Regions from separate parts of the Halopseudomonas phragmitis genome, predicted to be linked through region 3. Evidence: predicted binding sites of a transcription regulator. Region 3 holds the regulator's gene; each other region holds the start of a gene.
The links. Region 3 encodes FliA, which starts transcription of late flagellar genes. Its sites were predicted from a motif close to CTAAAGTTTNNNNNNNNNNNGCCGNTAA; they were not measured.

Region 1 (7,656 bases), 1.7 Mb from region 3:
CTCGGGGTCGTGAAAGTCGTTCTCGCGCACGCGCAGGCTGTAACGTGGCTGACCGGCGTAGACCGCATCGGCGCCGTAGGCGAAGGCATAGCGCATGGCCTGCAGGGTGCCGGCCGGGGCCAGCAGTTCGGGGGTCTGGGGCATGGTGAGAATTCCTGTGTTCAAGACAAGATTGCGGCGCAGCATAGCCAGGCGTGCGGTACCCGGCATTGACCGAGATCATCGCTGCGGCCTATGGCCTGGCAACAGCCGGGCTAATGGGCATGACCGGAAGGGGAGCAACATGGCATCGTGGGACTACAAGAAAGCGCGTTATCAACAAGAACAAGGAGGCATCCGATGCGCTGGAAACACCGTCCAGAAGGCTCGAACTGGGGTGAGTTTGGCCCCGATGACGAACTCGGCCGGCTCAACCTGCTGACCCCGGACAAGGTCTTGCAGGGTGTGGCCGAGGTGCGCGAAGGGCGCAGCTTCTGCCTGAGCCTGCCGCTCGACTATCCCGGCGGCAACGCGCTCAACCGCCTGCGTCATCCACCCCGGCGCTTTACCTCTGGGCGTGGCGACAAGCTCAATTACAACTTCGAATTGCAGCGCATCAACCCGGCGTTCACCGATGTGGTCAGCGATGATGCGGTGCTGCTGTATACCCAGTATTCAACCCAGTGGGATGCGCTGTCGCATGTCGGTGCGCTGTTCGATGCCGACGGTGATGGTGTGGCCGAGCCGCTGTATTACAACGGCTGGCGCGCCGGCGAGCATATTCGTGGGCCGGCCGGGCATGAGGATGCGCTGGAAGGGGTGAATGCCGAGCGTCTCGGCATCGAGAAAATGGCCGAAACCGCGGTCAGTGGCCGGGCGTTGCTGATCGATCTGCAGAAGCACTGTGGCCACGAGCGGGTACTGGTCGATCATGCCCGCCTGCAGCAGATCATGCTGGCCGATGGCGTAGTGGTTGAGCCGGGCGATATGGTTTGCCTGTATACCGGCTTTGCCGATGTGGTACTGGGCATGGGCAGGCAGCCGGACGCCAAGACCCTGGAAAACAGCTGCGCGGTGCTCGATGGCCGCGATCCAGCGCTGTTGCAGTGGATCAGCGACAGCGGTCTGAGTGTGCTGATTGCCGACAACTACGCGGTCGAGGCCTACCCGGCGCGCGATGGCGGCAGTTGCTGCGCAGCCTTGCCACTGCATGAGCACTGCCTGTTCAAGCTGGGTATCCATCTGGGCGAGCTGTGGTATCTGACCGAGCTGGCGCATTACCTGCGCCAGTCCGGCCGTTATCGTTTCCTGCTCAGCGCACCGCCACTGCGCTTGCCCGGCGCGGTTGGCTCGCCGGTGTCGCCAGTGGCGCTGGTCTGAGCCGCCGGGCGGTTTGGTCGTCACTGACCTGGAAACTGTCGGACAACTGATTCAGGCGCTCGGCGGTTTCCCGGACCTGGGCTGAGCTGCTGCGCAGTGTGCGGATTACCCGGGCCATCGAGCTGCTGGTCTGGGCGACCCGGTCGGCCTGGCGACCGTGCTCCTTGCTGTGACTGTCCATCAGGGCGATCACCTCGAACAGCTCCTCGACGTTGCGATAGAGCAGGTCGTTGTCATCCGAGGCGGTGCTGGCCTCCTGCAGTTGCAGATCGACATCGGCCACGCCCTGTTCCATCAGATTGACCGCCTCGCGGGTGGCTTCGTGGATGGCGTTGATGCCCTGGCTGATTTCCGCAGCCGCATGGGCGGTGCGGGCCGCCAGGGCTCGCACCTCGTCGGCGACCACGGCAAACCCCCGGCCATGCTCACCGGCCCGGGCGGCCTCGATCGCGGCATTGAGGGCCAGCAGGTTGGTCTGGCTGGTGATATCGGTGATCAGCGAAACCCGGCCGGCGATGTCGGCCGAGCGCTGGTCCAGCACCTGCACGCTGTTGGCCGAGGTTGCGACGATATCGCGGATCTTGCGGGTACCACTGCTCAGAGTGTCGAGGCGCTGGCGCGCCGAGTCGACCACGCTGGCCATGTTGGCTTTCATCTGCGCGGCGGTTTGCGAGGCGTCGTCGAGCGTCTGCAACTGGGTTTCGATCATCCGCAACATCTGCTGGATATCGCCGGTGACGGTCTCGGCGGTAGTGCTGGCCTGCTCATTGCGCGCGAGCATCTGTTCGCTGTTGCGCAGGGCATGGCGGCTGGCGCGCTTGACCCGACCGACGATGGTGTCGAGGTTGTCGATGAAGCTGTTGACCCAGCGTCCCAGTTCACCGGTTTCGTCCGCTACCAGACGGCTGGTGTCCATACGCTGGCTGAGGTTGCCTTCGCCCTCGGCAATGGTGCGGATGATTTCGGTCATCCGGCCCATGCGTCGGGCCAGCCGGCGGGTGCCACGCTGCCAGAACCAGAGCGCTGAGGCGCCCATCGCCAGCGCATTGCCGGCTATGGCGAGCAGTGGCCCGGCACCAACCAGGGCCAGTGCAGCCTGAGTGCCGGCGAGCAGCAGCAGAATCAGCAGGAACTGACGCATCAGGGTGTAGCTGAGCGAGCGGTAGCGATACACCTCTTGCAGGTCGGCCTCGCACATCATGCCCCAGCGATCGGGCGAGCCCGGCAGGCTGAAGGTCACCCCCTTGCCGATCACCGGAATATGCCGGTAGTCGGAGTAACCGGGGTAGGTAACGAACAGGTTGCTGCCGTTGCGGATGGTTTCCCGCACTCCGGGGTGCAACTGGCCGGTGGCCGGATCGGTGAAGCGAATCTCGAACTCGGTATGTGCGTTGACCCGTACCGTACCCCAGGCGGTGCGGATACCGTCCTTGAGGTTGTCGCCGTGACTGAAGGTGCTGTCTTCAAAGCGCGAGCGCGACAGTGCCCGGCCTGGCTCAATGCCAGGGTCGAAGCGCGACTCGACCATGAAGATGTAGTTGTCGCCGGATTCGGGATAAATGTGTCCGGCTTCGCGCTGGATCAGATCGCCGAGCACGTCGTTGGGCACCCGGGCGCAAAGGCAGCCGCCCTGGGGCAACGGCAGAAAGAACATCAGGGTCACGGCATCATGAAAGCTGGAGCTGGATGGCCCCAGCGTCAGGGTCCGTGGGTCGATATACGGGCCGTGCAGCAGGCGCTGACGCAACCCGGTCTGTACCGCATGTGGATCCAGCGCAGCCGGTAGGTCGTTGGCGCTGCTGTAGAGCGCCTGGCCCTGGGCGTCGAGTACGAACAGTTCGTTGGCATCCGGCAGTTTTTCGCTCAACTGGCGCAGTTGCTGGGTGTCGATCTGTTCGGGCTCGGCCAGCAGGGCTTCGGCAATGCCTTGCAGCCCCGACCACTGGTTTTCACACCATTGCTGCAGCAGTCGGACCCGAGTGCTGGCAATGCTTTCGAAGATCTCTTCGAGCTGGGCATAACGGTTGTTGTTGAGGCGGCAGGCCCAGCCCATGGCCAGTTTGCCGCTGCTGCCGGTCCAGGGCAGCCAGTGGCGTTCGGCTGCACTCAGGCTCATTGAATGGCTACGTAAAGACATCAGGTACCCCCATACCCTTTTCTTGAACCGGTCACCAAGCAATAAGCGCACCAAAATGGCACGTAATGGCTAGATGACCTTATTGGCAGGGAGCTGATGAATTAGAGGTTTTTTACAGGGCGCGCAGATTTGGTGCGGAAGAAAAGAAACAGGGCGCATTGCGCCCTGTTTTAGTGCGTGCATGTTAAGCGGCGGGCCTTAACGTTCGATGCGCCAGGGTCAGCAGCACCGCCCCGGCAATGGTGGCGAATGACAGAATGAACAACTGCATTTCGCTCAAGGCCAGGAACGGGTTGTGCGGCATTGCCAGCAGCAGCCCGCCGCAGATGAACAGCAGGCGTAACGGCCAGTGCAGCAGCCCGCGCTGACTCAGGTCGCCAAGCCATGGCAGGTAACCCTGCAGGCCGCCGGCGACCAACAAAATACCGCCCACCGCGCAACTGATCGCCAGCAGAATATCGCTGCCATCACCCTGCAGCAGCAGCGCTGGCTCCAGCACGAAGAAGAACGGGATGAAGTAGATGATGCTGCCCATCTGCATCGACACGAAACTGGTCTTCATCGGGCTGGAGCCAGCCACCGAGGCAGCAGCAAAGGCACCGATCGCCACCGGCGGGGTGATGAAGCTGAGCATGCCCCAGTAGAGGATGAACATGTGCACCGCCATCGGGTTCATGCCGCCGTTGATCAGCGCCGGTGCCAGGGCAATGGCCAGGAAGATGTAGGCTGCGGTGACCGGCATGCCGATGCCTAGGATGAAGCTGGTCAGCGCGCCCATCAGCAGCAGCACGAACATGTCGCCGCCGGCGATGAACAGCAGGTCGTTGGCGATGGTGCCGGACATCCCCGACACCGCCAGCGCGCCCATGATCAGGCCGACCCCGGCCATCAGCCCGGTCAGCTCGGCAAACAGCGCACCGCAGGACTCGGCAAAGTCCTTGAAGTCCTTCCAGCGCCAGCGGCTGTGTTTGCGCAACTGGTTGATCACGATCAGCAGCGCGGTGGCGTAGAAGGGCGCAATCGCTTCCTGCTTCATGAACAGCAGCATCCAGATCAGGAAGGCGAATACGAAAATGTAGTGCCAGCCCTCCTTGAGGGTGTCGCGCACGCGCGGCAGGTCGATGGCCGGCAGGCCCTTGAGCTTGTTGCGCGCCGAGTAGAAATCGATCTGTACGAACAGGCCGAAGAAATACAGCGCCGAAGGAATCGCCGCGGCCAGGGCGATTTCACCGTAGGGAATGTCGAGGAAGGTCGCCATAACGAACGCGGTGGCGCCCATTACCGGTGGCATCAGTACCCCGCCGGTCGAGGCGCAGGTTTCCACCCCGGCGGCATAGGGCTTGGAGAAGCCGACCTTGCGCATCGCCGGAATCGACAGCGGGCCGGTGGTCAGTACGTTGGTCACCACGCTACCTGACATCGAGCCCATCAGGCCGCTGGAGAAAATCGAAACCTTGGCCGGACCGCCACGGACCTTGCCGAGCAGGGCAAAGGCCAGATCGATGAAGAACTTGCCACCGCCGGTGCGCTGCAGAGCGATGCCGAACAGCAAAAAGCCGATCACCAGATTGGCGAACGCCTGCGAGGGAATGCCGAGCAGACTTTCATCGCTGTTGGTGTGGTAGATCGCCACCAGATCGATTGGGGTCGAGATCCCGGCGAAGCTGTCCGGCAGCTTGCCGGCGAAGATCGGGAAAACCGAAGCCAGAAACACCACCACGAAGATCGGCCAGCCGCCGCAGCGGCGGGTGGCTTCCAGGGCCAGAGCCCACAGCACCAGGCTGACATAGACCACATACTGCGGCGCCGCGTATTCCCAGCCCTCATCGACTGACACCGCCTGATTGGCGATGAAGAAAATGCAGCACAGGCCGCTGGCCAGTGCCATCACCCAATCGTACCAGGGCACCGACTTGATCCGCCGGCCACGCCCGGCCGGGATGGCGATGTAAACCATCGGCAGCATCATTGCCAGCAGGCCGTAGATGTATTCGCCGGTCAGCATGGTGTAACCGGTCAGCGCGCCGAAGTTGAAGATATGGTAGATCGCCAATGCTGCGGTCAATACCGCAACGATGCGCAGCAACAGTCCGGTCAAGGGGTTGCGCAGGGCTTCTTGTTGTTCTGACATGGATACCGCCTCATGATCATGACAAAGGGCGTGGTCGTTAAACCCCGCCCCGTTAACGGGGTTGCCTTAGCGGCGGAAACCGGGATCAAAGCCGGCTTCGGTCAGGGCCTTGGCCCGACGCTGCATCCAGCTCATCTGGAAGTTCTCGGTCTCGCCAGCGGCCAACTGCTCCTGCCAGGCGGCCATCAGTATTTCCTGGCGGCGCAGCAGCGACTGGTTGTGAGCTTCGTATTCGTCGCTCCAGACCCCGGCTTCACGGAAGTAGCGCACCGCGCCTTCGTGGTAGGGCATTACCCAGTCGAACACCTGACGGTCCAGCGCCCAGCCTTCGGCCCCCGGCGCCAGATCCTTGAAGTGGTCGTAGTGCTGATCGATAAACTTGGTCAGCGCGTAGATTTCGTTGGCGTTGCGGCTGGCGTTGGTCACCAGGATCGGCAGCGCGTAACCGCCACCATGCCAGGGGTTGGCCTCGGACACACCGGCGCCACGGGTCTCGATCTGGGGGGTGTAGTAAGGAATCACCTGCTGCGCCCGAGCCCAGGCAGCCTTGTCGGTCTCGGTTTCGTTGGGCATGTGCAGCCAGCTGATGCCACGCGGACTGGCGGCGATGCGCTCCATCAGCGGGGTGCGGGTAGACATCGGCATAACGTCGGCGTGGCCGTTGATCAGCATCTCGATCGCCTCGTTGGTCCCGGCCGCATCAACCCGGCGCACGTCCTGCCAGCTCAGGCCGGCATAGGCGAGGATGGCGCTGGTGATCATGTTGATCGAGTCAGCACCGCGAATGAAGATGATGCGCTGGTTACGCAGCTCGGAAGGCAAGGTCAGGCCGGTATCGGCTGCGGCAGCCAGGCCAAAACTCTGGGTACCCTGGGACGCCAGCACCATGCGGATCGGCTGCGGGCCCCAGTCGGGTTTGTTGAACAGGAAGATGCCTTCCTGGCCGAAATAGCTGGCGATGCCGCACAGACAGTAATCGGCTCGACCGGTTTTCAGCGGGATCATCCGTGACACATCGTTGCGACCGGGGAGAATGCGGATATTGCTGCCGACCTCGTGCTTGAGCATGCCACCGAGAGCGGCAGCCTGGGCGTAACCGGCAGCGCCGGTGCCATAGGCGGTCCAGACCATGACGCGGGGCAGATCGGAATGCTCCGAAGCCGCCGCCGGTAAACCGAGCGTCAGAGCCAGTGCGCCGACAAAACTACGTAGGCGTGTGCGCATAGTGTGCCTTTCTTATGATTGGTTTCGCTGTGCGAAACACAATTAGTGTCATGTTTCGCTTGTCAGAATAACATTTTACTCAGCATGAGACACATTGCAAAAGGCATTGCGTAAGGAAAGGTTAATTCAGCTTAGTACAGGATCGGCTGGGTTTGAGGGCTAATGCGTAAGATCGAACCGCTCCTGCTTGCCACTGCCTGGGGCTGGTGCGCCTGGATTGCCACGGGCCTGCGGCCCTCGCAATGACGGTTGAGGTGGGTGCGTACTTCGTGCTTTCGCAGTGGCGGTTGAGGGGGGCGTACTTCGTGCGTTTCGCAGTGGCGGTTGAGGGTGAGGCGTACTCCGCGTGCTTCGCAATGGCAGTTGTGTGGGTGAGGCGTACTTCGTACGTTTCACCACGACGATTGCGGGCCACCGCACCCACTGTGCCCGTAATCACCCCCACACAGCCCGCCCCCTCGTCATTGCGAGGGCCGCAGGCCCGCGGCAATCCACAGCGCGCGCCTGGATTGCCACGTCGGCGGATGGCCGCCCTCTGTTCCTCGCAATAACGATTGCGGAGTAGCCGCACCCACTGTGCCCGTAATCACCCCCACACAGCCCGCCCCCTCGTCATTGCGAGGGCCGCAGGCCCGCGGCAATCCACAGCGCGCGTCTGGATTGCCACGTCGGCGGATGGCCGCCCTCTGTTCCTCGCAATAACGATTGCGGAGTAGCCGCACCCACTGTGCCCGTAATCACCCCCACACAGCCCGCCCCCTCGTCATTGCGAGGGCCGCAGGCCCGTGGCAATCCACAGCGGCGG
Region 2 (7,656 bases), 1.9 Mb from region 3:
CCCCGATGCTGGCACTGTTGCTGCTGGGGCTGGCGATTGCCGGCTGGTGGTGGACCCAGAGCCCACGGTCGCCGGTAACGGTGTCCCAGCCCGAATCGGTGCCGGCCGACCCGGCCGCGGCTAACCCGACACCCTTGACCGCCGAGTTCGTCGGTAGCCAAACGTGCGCCAACTGTCACACCGAGCAGCACAGCGCCTGGCAGGCGTCCCAGCATGCCCATGCGATGGCCCACGCCAGCGTCGAGACGGTGCTCGGCAATTTCAACGATCAGCATTTCGACTATGCCGGTGTGCGCTCGCGCTTCAGTCAGCGTGACGGCCGTTTTTTCGTCAACACCGATGGTCCCGACGGCAGTCTGAGCGAGTTCGAGGTGCTCTATACCTTTGGCCTGGAGCCGTTGCAGCAGTATCTGGTCGATCTTGGCGCTGGCCGCTTGCAGGCGCTGTCGATTGCCTGGGACACGCGCCCGGCAGAGCAGGGCGGGCAGCGCTGGTTCCACATCTATCCGGATGAGGCGATCAGCCATCGTGACCCGCTGCACTGGACCCGGCCGAGCCAGAACTGGAACTTCATGTGCGCCGACTGCCATGTCACCGACTTTCGCAAGCAGTACGATGCCCAGAGCGACAGTTTCGCCAGCACCTGGGCCGAACTCGGGGTCGGCTGCGAGGCCTGCCATGGTCCCGGCAGCGCGCATCTGGCCTGGGCCGCTGGCGAACTGGAACATCAGGATCAGGGGTTGCTGCGCCAGTTCAGCGAGCGCCGCGACATGCACTGGCTGTATGAGCTGGAACGGGTCACTGCGCGGCGCAGTGTGGTGCCGGGCGAGCGCACTGAACAGGCAGTCTGTGCCCAGTGTCACAGCATGCGCAGCCAGGTGGCCGAAGGTTTTCAGCATGGCGGGTCACTGCTCGATCACTACCGCCCGGAGCTTTTGCGCGATCCGCTCTATCATGCCGACGGCCAGCAACGTGAAGAGGTCTTCATCAGCACCTCCTTTGCCCAGAGCCGGATGCATGCGGCCGGGGTCACCTGCAGCGATTGCCACGAGCCACACAGCCAGCGTCTGCGCGCCGATGGCAACGCACTGTGTGCTACCTGCCACAGCCCCAGGCATTTCGATCAGCCCAGTCATCATTTTCATTCGCCCGGCTCACCCGGTGCCCAGTGTGTCAACTGCCATATGCCGCAAACCACTTACATGGTCATCGACCCGCGGCGCGATCACCAATTGAGTGTGCCGCGTCCGGACCTGACCCTGGCGCTCGGCACGCCGAATGCCTGCAGTGGCTGTCATAGCGATCAGACGCCGGACTGGGCCGCGCAACATATTGAAAACTGGTTCCCCTCCGGCCAGTGGCGTCAGGCCCATTTCGCCAGCGCGTTCGCCGCTGCCGACGCCGGTGATCCGGCGGCCCAGACTGATTTACAGGCCTTGGTGCGAGATCCGGCGCTGGCCCCGGTGGTGCGCGCCAGTGCTACCCGGCGTCTGCTTCCCGGCACAGACCCGCAGGCCTGGACCCTGCTGGCAGAGCAACTGCGCAGTGATGATCCGCTGCTGCGCCAGGGCGCGCTGGAAGCGTTCGAAAATGCGCCGCAGGAGCCGCGTCAGCAGTGGTTGCCAGCGTTGCTGGAAGACCCACAACGTAGCCTGCGGGCCAGTGCCGCCAGGCTGCTGGCCGATGTGTTCTTGCCCGCGGTCGGGCAGCCGGCTTTCGCTCGGGCGCTGGCGGAGTACGAGGCTGAACTGGCACTGCATGCTGACCGGGCCGACTATTTGAACCAGTTCGGCCTGCTGCGTCTGCGCCAGGGCCGCGCCGGTGAGGCTGAGCAGTACTGGGATCAGGCGCTGCGCCGTGATCCGCAGCATAGTGCCAGCCGCCTCAATCTGGCCGACCTGTTACGGGCTCAGGGCCGTGAGCTGGCGGTTGACCGGTTGCTGCGTGATGGGCTGCTGGCGCAGCCGCAAGAGGGGCTGCTGCATTATGCGTTGGGGCTGTCGCTGGTTCGTCAGCAGCGTAGCGATGAAGCTATCGCCGCGCTACGCCAGGCCTATCGGTTGCGCCCTGAGGATCCACGCATGGGGTATGTGCTGGCCGTAGCACTGGAGCCGCAGCGTCCCGAGGAGGCCTTGAGCTTGTTGGCGCAGGCCAGCGAACGTCACCCGTTCGACCGCAACCTGCTGTGGGCCGGGGCCAGCTTCAGCGTCAGGCACCAACAGCTGGCGGCTGCCCGTGACTATGCCGAGCGGCTTTTGGCGCTGGAGCCGGAACACCCGGGGGCCCGGCAATTGCTGCGGCAACTGCCGGCGCAGGACTCAGGCCGATAGCCGGCTGGTCAACTGGTTGAGATCGCCTGACAGCCGTTGCAGACCCTGGCTGGCCTGGGTGGTTCGTTCAACATCATCCTGGTTGGCGGTGGCAATCTGAGTGATTTCGGTGATATTGCGGGTAATGTCCTCGGCTACGCTGGTCTGTTCCTCGGCCGCCGTGGCGATCTGCCGGTTCATGTCGCGAATGGATTCCACTGCCAGGGTGATCTGACGCAGACGGTCGCCGGCCAGATTGACCTGCTGCATGCCGGCCTCACTGCTGGCCTGCCCACTTTCAATCGCCTTGACCGCTTCGAGCGAACCTTGCTGAACGCTGTGAATGATCTGCTGGATTTCACTGGTCGAGGCGCTGGTACGCTGTGCCAGGGTACGCACCTCATCTGCCACCACGGCAAAGCCGCGTCCGGCTTCGCCGGCCCGTGCCGCCTCAATCGCGGCATTGAGTGCCAACAGGTTGGTCTGTTCGGCGATCCCCTGAATCACTTCCAGCACTTTGCCGATCCGGTTGCTGTCGCCTTCCAGGCGGCGGATCACGGCAGTGGTTCGCTCAATTTCCACCAGCATGCCTTGCATGGCGCTGATAGTGTGCTGCATCACCTGCTCGCCGGCCTGGGCGTTGTTGTCGGCCTGACTGGCGGCCTCTGCGGCCTGGGCGGCATGGCGTGCTACTTCGCCGGCGGTGGCCGACATTTCCTGCATGGCGGTCGCAACCTGATCGGTGCGCGAGAACTGGTCGCTGGTGCCGGTGGCCATGCGGGTGGCGATGGTGTTGAGTTCTCCACTGGCGCGATCCAGTTCCTGAGTGCTTTGCTGAAGGCGGTTGAAGGTGTCGGCGAGAAAACCGCGCAACTGGTTGGCCGCGCGGGCCAGGGTGCCTAGCTCATCACGTCGGTCACTGTTGATCTGCTGACCGAAGCGGCCCTGGCTGAGCAGCTCGACCTGGCGGATCAGGTGGGTGATCGGGTTGACCAAGCGGCGATTAACCAGCCATAGGCTGAGCAGGCCGACCGTCACCGCGGCTCCAACCAGAATCAGCACTGCGAGCCAAATGGCCTGATTGGCGCGCTGATTGATCTGAGAGGCTTCCGCAGTGGCGCGCAGGGTCAACTGATCAGCCAGGGCCTCCAGTTGCTCGCTGGTTGCCCGGTCGATACCGCGCACACCGCGGTCACCTGCTGCCGGGTCGGCACCTTCGGCCAGGAAGCTGCGCAGCCCCTCACGGTAGCCGCGACCCAGACTCTGGTGTTCCTGGCGTAATATCCCGATTTGCCGCAGGGTTTCACTGTCCAGCTCCAGCCTACTGATTTCGCCCAGTACGCGCTGAACTTCCTGTTCTTGGGTTTCGAACTGCCGCCAGTAACGCTCCTGCTCCTGGGGGTTGGCGCCGCGCAGCAGGACGTTCTTCCATTCCTGTACCTGGCTTTTGAACGCCAGGTTGGCATCGCCGATCAGCGCCGTGGCTGTCAGCGGGCCGTCGAGCAGGACACGGTAAGCCTGAAGACTGGAGGACAACACGCTGAAGCTGGCCAGTGATACCAGCAGCACCAGCACCAGACTGCCGCTCAACAACGCAAGGGTTTGGGTGCGTAAGGAGGAAGTCAGACTCATGATTGGATTCCTGTAGCAGGGAGCGAAGGGCGCGCAGCATACCTATAAACATCGAGGTTGTCTGATTATCGTCCACCGCTGGTGGTACTTAAGACCGCTGGTCGGGCTACCAGGCTTTGCCGCATAATGCCGACTTTTATCCGGGAGATGGATCGCTCATGTTGCTGGCTCTGGGTGCAGTGATTGTCGGACTGGCCTTGTTGGTCTGGAGTGCCGACCGGTTTGTCGATGGTGCTTCGGCAACGGCTACCCATGCCGGTGTGCCGCCCTTGCTGATCGGCATGCTGATCATCGGTTTTGGTACTTCGGCGCCGGAGATGGTGGTTTCGGCGCTGGCGGCGATGCAGGGCAATCCTGGCCTGGCGCTGGGCAATGCCTATGGCTCGAACATTGCCAATATCGGCCTGGTGATTGGTCTGGTGGCGCTGATCAGTCCGATTACCGTGCACTCTCAGGTGATTCGCAAGGAGCTGCCGATCCTGCTCGGGGTCACCGCGCTGGCCGGCTGGCAACTGCTCAATGGTCAGCTCAGCCGGCTGGATGCCTGGGTATTGCTGGCAGCGTTCTTTCTGCTGATGGGCTGGTCGGTCTGGCAGGGCATTCGTGGCCGTGGCGATGCCTTGGGCAGCGATCTGGAAGCCGAGGTCAAGGACCATGCCATGCCGCTGGGGCGGGCGCTGTTCTGGCTGTTGTTCGGCCTGGTCTTGCTGGTGGTCAGTTCGCGGATTCTGGTCTGGGGTGCGGTCAGCATCGCTCAAGGCCTGGGAGTCAGTGATCTGATTATCGGTCTGACCATAGTCGCGGTTGGCACTTCGCTACCGGAACTGGCCTCGTCACTGGCGGCGATCCGCAAGAACGAGCACGATCTGGCATTGGGTAACGTGATTGGCTCGGGCCTGTTCAATACCCTGGCGGTGGTCGGGATTGCTGCCGGGATCATGCCGTTGGCGGTTGAGCCGGCGGTGCTGTATCGCGACTGGGTGCTGATGGCTGGCCTGACTGTGGCGCTGTTTGCTATGGGCTTTGGCCTCAAAGGCCGGCAGGGGCGGATCAGCCGCCTGGAAGGTGGGCTGTTGCTGGCGGTGTATATCGGCTACAGCGGTTATCTGGTTTCAACCATCCTGAGTCCCTGAGCTCTGCAGTCAAAGCTTGAAGCATCCGGTATGACTTTTGGTCGGCTTGACTGGGGCTCAGGGGGCGGCCCCGTGTATCATGCCTCACTGAACAGCCTGGAGTGTGATTCCGTTGAGCGATATGACTGACAGTAGCCGCGCCACCCCGCAGCACAAACCCCGGCCGATGATCGACCTGCTGGTCAGCATCGTCATCCCTTCGGTGATTTTGATGAAATTCAGTGGCGAGCAGCACCTGGGGCCAACGCAAGGCCTGCTGGTGGCGCTGCTGTTTCCGTTGGGCTGGGGCCTGTTCGAGCTGGTGCGCTACCGCAAGTACAACTTCATTGCCCTGCTTGGGCTTATCAGCGTCGGTCTGACCGGCGGTATCGGCCTGCTCAAGCTTGATCCGCAGTGGCTGGCGATCAAGGAAGCGGCGGTACCAGGCATCATCGGCCTGGCAGTATTGATCTCGACCCGCACCCGCTATCCGCTGATTCGAACCCTGCTGTACAACAAGAAGGTGCTCAACGTTGAGCTGATCCACGAGCGTCTGGTCGAGCGCGGACTGGTCGAGGTGTTCGAAGCGCGTCTGCTCAAGGCCACTTATTTCCTGGCCGGCACCTTCTTCTTTTCCTCGACCATGAACTACATTGTCGCCAAATGGATCGTGGTCAGCCCAGCCGGCACCCAGGCGTTCAATGAAGAGCTGGGCAAGATGACCCTGGTCAGCTATCCGATGATCGCGATTCCGTCGATGATCATGATGATGCTCATCCTGTTCTACCTGTGGCGCACCATCCACGGCCTGACCGGGCTGAAGATGGAAGAGATTGTGGCCGAGCATCTGACCGAAAAAGCCTGAGAACCTGTGTACGACCTGCTGCGCGTCGGCCCTGCGTCGTTAAAAACAGGACTCTAGCTCGCTAGGTCGTTAAACAGGTTCTGGGTCAGATCAGTCTCAAACTACAGCGACTCCAGCGCCGCACGCAGGGTGGCGACGGTGCGGTCAGGGTTGTGCAGTTTGTCCAGCCCGAACAGTCCGATGCGGAAGGTGCGGAACCCGGCCGGCTCGTCGCACATCAGCGGTACACCGGCGGCGGTTTGCAGACCATGGGCCAGGAAGGCGCTGCCATTGTGAATACGTTCGTCGCCGGTATAGCTGACGACTACGCCCGGTGCGCCGAAGCCTTCGGCGGCAACACTCTTGAATCCTTTTTCAGCCAGCAACTGGCGTACCGCTTGGCCGAGCGCCAATTGCTCCTGCTTGACCTGGTCGAAGCCGTAGTCGCGGGTTTCCAGCATGGTGTCGCGGAACTGCTTGAGCGCATCGGTGGGCATGGTTGCGTGGTAGGCGTGGCCACCGTTCTCATAGGCTTGCATGATCTGCAGCCATTTTTTCAGGTCACAGGCAAAGCTGTTGCTGGTAGTGTCCTGGATCGCTTCAAGAGCGCGTTCGCCGAGCATCACCAGGGCGCTGCAGGGTGAGGCGCTCCAGCCTTTTTGTGGGGCGCTGATCAGGACGTCGACGCCGCAGGCCTGCATGTCGACCCAGACCGTGCCGGAGGCGATGCAGTCGAGTACGAACAGGCCGCCGACCTCGTGTACCGCATCGGCTACCGCGCGCAGGTAGTCATCGGGCAGGATGATCCCGGCAGCGGTTTCCACATGCGGGGCGAAGACTACGGCTGGCTGGTGCTTGTGGATTGCGGCCACCACCTCGTCAATCGGGGCGGGGGCGAAGGCACCCTGGTCACCGGCTTCGATCTGGCGGGCCTTGAGCACGATTTCCTCGGCCGGCAGGCGAGCCATTTCGAAGATCTGGCTCCAGCGGTAGCTGAACCAGCCGTTGCGGATCACCAGGCAGCGCTGATCCTGGGCAAACTGGCGGGCTACCGCTTCCATGCCATAGGTTCCGCCACCGGGTACTACGGCTACGGCGGCGGCGTTGTAGACATCTTTGAGGGTGCCAGAAATGTCGCGCATGACCTGCTGGAAGGTTTGCGACATGTGGTTCAGTGAGCGGTCGGTGAAAACCACCGAGTATTCGAGCAGGCCTTCAGGGTCGATGGCGGGAACCAGCTTGGACACGGGCATTCTCCGGATTCAGACGGACAAGACGCCCGGGCTTGCCCGGGCATTGATGCCACATCCTAACCTGATTTGCCGCAGGAATCAGTCCTGTTCGCGGCTCAAATGGAAGAAGAAGTCGGTCGGCTTGCCCTTGATGTCACCCAGACCGATGACCACCTCGTCATTGACCTTGCGAAAGTAGTCCATGATCGGTTGCTGGTCGTAGATCAGCGCCGCAGAAACCACTCCGGCGTATTTCATTTCACGCATCTGGGCCCGGCCCAGGCCCTCGAAGGTGACTACGGTGCCGTCCGGGCCATGGACCAGCAGGGGCTCGACATCGGTCAGGGAGTTGAAGCGCTTGCCGTACCAGTTGATCGGGTCCGGTTCAGCGCCGCCGTCGAATTTGCCGCCTTTCCAAGTACCGAGCATGAACTCGGGGCTGACCGGTTCGAGCTGCTCGAACAGCGGCATCAGCGTCTCGGCCGGGTAGGCCTGGCCGCTGGCGATCATCTCCAGCCAGCGCTGCT
Region 3 (7,656 bases):
GCCGAACCGGTCGACAGCCATAACCCGGCGGCTGAAGAAGCAGGCCTGAATGCCATGCGGGCAGAACTTGCCGGTCTGCGCGAAATGCTTGAATCTCAGTTGGGTAGCCTGGCCTGGGGGCAGGTCAACCAGCACCAGCCGCGTCAGGCCAGTCTCTGGCGTCGACTGACCCAGATCGGGCTGCCGGCGGAGCTGTGCCAGGGTCTGCTGAACAAAGTTGCCGATGTGGCGGATAACCGTCAGGCCTGGCGGCTGCTGCTGGCCCATCTGGCCCATAGCATTCCGGTCGTGCATGACGAGTTAATCGAGCAGGGCGGCGCCATTGCTCTGGTCGGACCGACTGGTGCCGGCAAAACCACCACGCTGGGCAAATTGGCCGCGCGTTATGTGCTCAAGCACGGCAGCCAGCATGTCGCCTTGGTAACCATGGATACCTATCGCATCGGCGCCCATGAGCAATTGCGCACCCTGGGACGGATTCTCAATGTGCCGGTGCGGGTCGTCGATGAGCAGAACAGTCTGAGCGAGGTGCTCGACGAATTTGCCGGCAAGCGTCTGGTGCTGATCGACACCGCCGGCCTGCAGGCCAATGATCCGCACCTGAACAATCAGCTCAGTGAGTTGGCAGCCCAGGGCAGCCAAGTGCGCACACTGCTGGTACTGGCTGCAACCAGCCAGCACCGAGTACTCAAGGCTGCCTATCACACATACAAGCGTTGCGCGCTGTCAGGCTGTATTCTGACCAAGGTGGACGAGGCGGCTACTCTGGGTGAAGCATTGGGGCTGGCGATGGAGCACGGTTTACCGGTAGCCTATCTGGCCGATGGCCAGCGCATCCCCGATGACCTCAACCGGGCCGTGGGGCACCAACTGGTCAGCCGGGCTGTAAGCCTGGCCAGCAACGAAGCACCCGCAGATCAGGCTATGGCTGACGTTTTTGCCGGTATACTGCATAAACAACGCGCAAGTTGAGATTTTACTAAGGCAAGGTATACAACGAGATGGGAAGCAAACATCCGGTTCAAGTGATCGCAGTCACCGGCGGCAAGGGCGGGATCGGCAAGACCAATGTGTCGGTCAACCTCAGCCTGGCCCTGGCCGAGCTCGGGCGACGTGTGGTCCTGCTGGATGCCGACCTTGGCCTGGCCAATGTCGATGTGCTGTTGGGGCTCAAGCCGCGAGCTACCCTGGCTGACGTGCTGGAAGGTAGTTGTGATCTCAGGGATGTCATGATCTCCGGTCCTGGTGGAATACGGGTGGTACCGGCCGCTTCCGGCGTGTCGCACATGGTCCATCTCAATGCCCAGGAGCATGCTGGCTTGATCCAGGCCTTCAGCGAAATTGGCGATGACCTGGATGTGCTGATCGTCGATACCGCCGCCGGTATCAGCGATTCGGTACTGAGTTTCGTGCGCGCCGCCCAGGAAGTGCTGGTGGTGGTCTGTGACGAGCCTACCTCTATTACCGACGCCTATGCGCTGATCAAGCTGCTCAACCGCGATTTTGGCATGACCCGTTTCCGGGTTCTGGCCAATATGGTCAATACCCCACAGGAAGGTCGCACGGTGTTTGCTAAACTCACCAAGGTGACTGACCGCTTCCTGGATGTAGCCCTGCAGTATGTGGGAGCGGTGCCATTTGACGAGATGGTGCGCAAGGCGGTGCAGAAGCAGCGCGCAGTATATGACCTGTATCCCCGCAGCAAGGCCTCCATGGCGATTCGGGCGATTGCCCAGAAAGTCGATGGCTGGCCTTTGCCCGCCAATCCGCGCGGCCATCTGGAATTTTTCGTGGAGCGTCTGGTTCAGCAAGTCGGATCCGACGCATGACGGCACTGGCTGGTGGAGTGAGCATGTATACCCGCGCGCAGAGCACAGCCGAATATCAGGATCGACTGGTCGAGCAATTTGCTCCTCTGGTCAAACGTATTGCCTATCACCTGCTCGGTCGGTTGCCGGCCAGCGTGCAGGTTGAAGACTTGATGCAGGCCGGTATGATCGGCTTGCTCGAAGCATCCCGCAAGTTCGATAACAGCAAGGGCGCCAGCTTTGAAACCTACGCCGGCATCCGCATTCGCGGGGCCATGCTGGATGAAGTGCGCAAGGGTGACTGGGCTCCGCGTTCAGTACACCGCAACACACGCCTGGTCAGCGATGCGATCCGCTCGGTTGAGGCTCGTTTGGGGCGTGACGCTAAAGATAATGAAGTTGCTGCCGAACTTGAGATGAGTCTTGAGGAATATTACGCGATCCTCAACGATACCGCCGGCAGCAAGCTATTCAGTTTTGATGATTTGCTTGAGTCCGGAGCACCGACCGATGTTCAGGCCGAGGCTGAGCCTCTGGGCGGGCTTCAGGATGAGCGCTTTCGGGTCGCCTTGAGTAATGCGATCGAGGGGTTGCCCGAGCGTGAGCGCCTATTGCTGTCGCTGTATTACGACGAGGAATTGAACCTCAAGGAAATCGGCGCCGTACTGGGGGTCAGTGAATCACGGGTCAGTCAGTTGCACAGCCAGTGCGCCGCTCGTCTGCGGGCCCGCCTGGCCGATTGGCGCGACGATTGATTTTATCGCCAGCATCCGGACAATGCGCCTGGGCCTGACGCAAGGCGGATGATAGCTGGCAATATGGGTTTTCAGTGTTTCCTTAGGTGGTTCGACAGGCTTGAACATGGCAACGGGTGAGCAGCGAGCGAGCCTGCATTTCCCCTGGTTTGTACGGAGGTCTACTTGGACAAGAACATGAAAATTCTCATCGTTGACGATTTTTCGACGATGAGGCGCATCATCAAGAATTTGTTGCGTGACCTGGGGTTTACCAACACGGCTGAAGCCGATGATGGCACCACGGCGTTGCCCATGCTGCAAAGTGGCAACTTCGACTTTCTGGTGACCGACTGGAATATGCCGGGCATGAGCGGCATTGACCTGCTGCGCGCAGTGCGGGCCGACGAGCGCCTCAAGCACCTGCCGGTGCTGATGGTTACCGCTGAAGCCAAACGCGACCAGATCATTGAAGCGGCTCAGGCCGGGGTCAACGGTTACGTGGTCAAGCCTTTTACCGCGCAAGCCTTGAAAGAGAAGATCGAGAAGATTTTCGAGCGCGTTCAGGCCAAATAACACAACCCGGGGTAAAGGTTATGGCGTTAAGTAAGGATCCCGGTCAGGAAACCGCCCAGGAATTCGAACATTCCCTCAAGGAAAATGCGCGGCAGCTGGTCAGCTACCTGGAGAATGGCGAGTTTGCCGAAGCCGTACTGGTCATCCATGCCATCAATCAGGCCCGTGACCGCGGTCTGTACCATGAGGTCGGCAAGCTCACCCGGGCGCTGCACAGTGCGATCGTCAATTTTCAGATCGACACCACCCATGCGCTCGAAGAAGGCAACGACAGCTCCAAGATCACCGATGCTTCCGACCATCTCGACTATGTGGTCAAGCTGACCGACAAGGCCGCCAACCGGACCATGGATCTGGTTGAGAGCAGCGCGCCGATTGTTTCTGAGCTTGGCCAGGAAGCGGCAACCCTGCGCGCCGACTGGGAGCGCCTGCAGCGCCGCGAGATCGCCGCCACCGAGTTCCGTGACCTGTACCGACGCATTGGCGATTTTCTGGCCAAGACCGAGCAATCCAGCAGTGCTGTTAGCTCGCAGCTCAACGAAATTCTGCTGGCCCAGGATTATCAGGACCTGACCGGTCAGGTGATCAAGCGGGTCATTACCCTGGTTCATGATGTCGAGGAAAGTCTGGTCAGCCTGGTGCGCATGGCTGGTCAGGTTGATCGAATTGCCGGTATTGAACACGGCGAAACGCGGGCAACACCGAAAAAAACATCCTCCAAGGGTGAAGGTCCGCAGATTCATGCCGATAAAAGGGAGGACGTGGTGTCTGGACAGGATGAGGTCGACGACCTTCTGTCCAGTCTTGGCTTCTAGGGGAGAGTAGGTGCATGAGTTTCGATGCGGATGAAGAGATTCTCCAGGATTTTCTGGTTGAGGCCGGCGAGATCCTCGAACAGTTGTCCGAACAGTTGGTCGAGCTGGAAAACCGCCCAGACGACATGGACCTGCTCAATGCCATTTTCCGTGGCTTTCATACCGTCAAGGGTGGTGCCGGATTTCTCCAGCTCGACCCCTTGGTAGCCTGTTGTCATATCGCCGAAAATGTTTTCGACATCCTGCGCAAGGGTGAGCGCCAGGTCGACGCTGAGTTGATGGATGTCGTGTTGCAGGCGCTGGATGCCGTCAATGCGATGTTTGCCCAGGTGCGCGAGCGTGATGAGCCAAGCCCTGCCGACCCCGGGTTGCTTGAAGCCCTCTCGCTGCTGGCGCAGCCGGCCAGCGCGGCGCCAGTCGCTGCCCCCGCGAGTGTTGAGTACTCCATTACTGAAACCGTGAGCGCCGGAGCCGACAGCGATGGCGATATCACCGATGACGAGTTCGAGCAGTTGCTCGACGCCTTGCAGTCGCCTGAAGAGTCGGAGACCGAATCGTCGGTTTCAGGTCAGGGTGACAATATTTCCGATGATGAATTCGAAGCCCTGCTGGATGAACTTCATGGTCCCGGCAAGGGGCCGGGTATTGATCAGGCCGCCGCGCAGAGCGCCCAGGCTGAAGTAGCAAATGACGAGATCAGTGATGACGAGTTCGAGGCGCTGCTGGATCAATTGCATGGCAAAGGTGCGGCTCCGGGCCTGAGTTCCGAGCCGGCTGCAGCGCCGGACGTGGTGGCGGCTGCTACAGCGGCGGTGAGCGCCGAGAGTGATGAAATCAGCGACGACGAATTCGAAGCACTGCTCGACCAGTTACACGGCAAGGGTGCAGCCCCCGGCAAGTCGGAGGCCGCCAACGGTGTTGCTGCAGCGCCGGCCAAGGCTGAAAGTTCGACTGACAAGCCGATTGAGCACAAGGCGCCGAAGGCGTCCGAGCCAGCTGCGGCCAAGGCTCAGCCTGCACCCAAAGCTGTCGCCAAAGCGCCTGCTGCCAAAGCCGAAAAGCCGCCAGCAGCTGCCGCCAAGGCCAGCGCACCGGCGCCTGCTGATGCTGCTGTGGATACCACTGTGCGGGTCGATACCGCCCGGCTTGATGACATCATGAACATGGTCGGCGAGCTGGTGCTGGTGCGGAACCGCCTGGTACGCCTGGGTTTGAGCAGTGGTGATGAAGAGCTGAGCAAGGCTGTCGGCAACCTCGACGTAGTCACTGCCGATCTGCAGATGTCGGTGATGAAGACTCGCATGCAGCCGATCAAGAAGGTATTTGGTCGCTTCCCTCGCGTGGTGCGTGATCTGGCGCGTAACCTGAAGAAGGAGATCAACCTTGAACTGATCGGCGAAGAAACCGATCTGGACAAGAACCTGGTTGAAGCACTGGCCGACCCGCTGGTGCACCTGGTGCGCAACTCGGTCGATCATGGGATCGAATCGCCCGATGAGCGTGAACAGGCCGGCAAGCCGCGCACTGGTAAGGTAGTGCTGGCGGCCGAACAGGAAGGCGACCACATCCTGTTGACCATCACCGATGATGGCAAGGGCATGGACCCGGAAGTGCTGCGGGCCAAGGCGGTAGAGAAGGGCATGATGGACAAGGATGCCGCCGACCGTCTAAGCGATACCGAGTGCTTCAACCTGATCCTGGCGCCGGGCTTTTCGACCAAAACCGAAATTTCTGACGTTTCCGGCCGTGGGGTCGGCATGGATGTGGTCAAGACCAAGATTTCCCAGCTCAACGGCACCATCAATATCGAGTCGACCAAGGGCCAGGGCTCGCGGATCGCGATCAAGGTGCCGCTGACACTGGCGATCATGCCGACCCTGATGGTGATGCTGGGCAATCAGGCGTTTGCCCTGCCGCTGGTCAGTGTCAACGAAATCTATAGTCTGGATCTGTCACGCACCAACATCGTTGACGGTCAGGAAGTGATCATCGTCCGCGACAAGGCGTTGCCGTTGTTTTATCTCAAGCGCTGGTTGATGCCCGGTGTCGAGGACAGCAGTGATCACACTGCCGCCAGCGTAGTGATAGTGTCGGTCGGTACTCAGCGGGTCGGCTTCGTGGTCGATCAACTGGTCGGGCAGGAAGAGGTGGTGATCAAGCCGCTCGGACGGATGCTCCAGGGCACAGCCGGCATGGCCGGGGCAACCATCACCGGTGACGGACGCATTGCCCTGATCCTCGATGTTCCCAGTTTACTCAAGCGTTACGCGCGGCGGATCTAATAGCGCCCGGGTGGCCCTTTCAGCCGCCTGCGGGTGTGTAAAGGTTTTCAGGAGAGTGTATGGCGGTCAAGGTTCTGGTGGTGGACGATTCAGGCTTCTTTCGCCGCCGGGTGACGGAGATCCTTGCGGGTGACCCGCAGATCCAGGTGGTCGGCACGGCCACCAATGGCAAGGAGGCTATCGAGCAGACCCAGGCGCTGCGCCCCGATGTAATCACTATGGATTATGAAATGCCGGTCATGGATGGCATTTCCGCAGTCAAGCAGATCATGCAGCGCTGCCCAACGCCGGTACTGATGTTTTCTTCGCTCACCTACGAGGGCGCACGGGTCAGCCTGGATGCGCTGGACGCCGGTGCGGCGGATTATCTGCCGAAAAATTTTGAAGACATTTCGCGCAACCCGGACAAGGTCCGGCAACTGCTATGCGAGCGGGTACATGCCCTGGCGCGCACCAACCGGCGTTCGTTGGGTATTGCTCCGGCGACGGTCAGTGCGCCGTCAGTCTCCAGTCGGCCATTGACCGGCAGTGCCTCGGCGCCTCGCAGTAGTGAACCTCCAGCACCGCGCTCCAGCAGTCCGGCTCCGCGCAAGCGCAGTTACAAACTGGTGGCGATCGGTACTTCCACGGGGGGGCCGGTGGCCCTGCAAAAAGTCCTGACCCAGTTGCCTGCCAGTTTTCCGGCGCCGCTGGTGCTGATTCAACACATGCCGGCAGCGTTCACCAAGGCGTTTGCCGAGCGCCTCGACAAGCTCTGCCGTATCAGTGTCAAGGAAGCTGAAGATGGCGACATCCTGCGCCCAGGGCTGGCGTTGCTGGCGCCGGGCGGCAAGCAAATGATGGTCGATGGCCGCGGCGCCATCCGAATCCTTCCCGGCGATGAACGGCTCAACTACAAACCCTGTGTCGACGTAACCTTCGGGTCTGCCGCCAAGGCCTTTGGCGACAAGGTGCTGGCCGTGGTCCTGACTGGCATGGGCGCCGATGGTCGAGAAGGTGCACGGATGCTCAAGCAGGCCGGCAGCTCGGTCTGGGCCCAGGACGAGGCCAGTTGTGTTATCTACGGCATGCCGATGGCCGTGGCCAAGGCCAATCTGGCTGACGGTATCTACAGTCTCGACGACATCGGTCGTTATCTGGCAGAGATCGGCTAATGGATATTCTCAGCGTCATTGGCGTCATTCTGGCTTTTGTCGCCATCATCGGCGGCAACTACCTGGAAGGTGGGCATGCTGCGGCGCTGATCAACGGTCCGGCGGCGCTGATCGTCATCGGCGGCACCTTGGGCGCGGCCTTCATCCAGACACCACTGCCAGTGTACAAACGCTCGCTGGCGATTCTCGGCTGGATCTTCTTTCCGCCGACCAGTCGCCTGCAGCAGGGGATTACCCAGGTCATCAACTGGAGCAATGTGGCCCGCAAGGAAGGCTTGCTGGGGCTG

Region 1: the regulator FliA is predicted to act here: its motif matches at 3,576-3,603, upstream of BVH74_RS05460 (methyl-accepting chemotaxis protein).
Region 2: the regulator FliA is predicted to act here: its motif matches at 4,007-4,034, upstream of BVH74_RS06215 (methyl-accepting chemotaxis protein).

The regions. Positions count from the first base shown of each region.
Region 1 is NZ_CP020100.1:1,174,996-1,182,651, forward strand. Features, by position in the region: gene trhP (prephenate-dependent tRNA uridine(34) hydroxylase TrhP) at 1-144, opposite strand, end outside; gene BVH74_RS05455 (cyclase family protein) at 340-1,359, shown strand; gene BVH74_RS05460 (methyl-accepting chemotaxis protein) at 1,292-3,496, opposite strand; gene BVH74_RS05465 (TRAP transporter permease) at 3,681-5,627, opposite strand; gene BVH74_RS05470 (TAXI family TRAP transporter solute-binding subunit) at 5,694-6,851, opposite strand.
Region 2 is NZ_CP020100.1:1,339,855-1,347,510, forward strand. Features, by position in the region: gene BVH74_RS06210 (multiheme c-type cytochrome) at 1-2,330, shown strand, start outside; gene BVH74_RS06215 (methyl-accepting chemotaxis protein) at 2,319-3,941, opposite strand; gene BVH74_RS06220 (calcium/sodium antiporter) at 4,100-5,074, shown strand; gene BVH74_RS06225 (VC0807 family protein) at 5,196-5,918, shown strand; gene BVH74_RS06230 (aminotransferase class V-fold PLP-dependent enzyme) at 6,020-7,144, opposite strand; gene BVH74_RS06235 (DUF4334 domain-containing protein) at 7,229-7,656, opposite strand, start outside.
Region 3 is NZ_CP020100.1:3,505,366-3,513,021, reverse strand. Features, by position in the region: gene flhF (flagellar biosynthesis GTPase FlhF) at 1-972, shown strand, start outside; gene fleN (flagellar synthesis regulator FleN) at 1,002-1,829, shown strand; gene BVH74_RS16245 (RNA polymerase sigma factor FliA) at 1,826-2,563, shown strand; gene BVH74_RS16240 (chemotaxis response regulator CheY) at 2,741-3,118, shown strand; gene BVH74_RS16235 (protein phosphatase CheZ) at 3,139-3,933, shown strand; gene BVH74_RS16230 (chemotaxis protein CheA) at 3,948-6,215, shown strand; gene BVH74_RS16225 (protein-glutamate methylesterase/protein-glutamine glutaminase) at 6,275-7,369, shown strand; gene BVH74_RS16220 (flagellar motor protein) at 7,369-7,656, shown strand, end outside.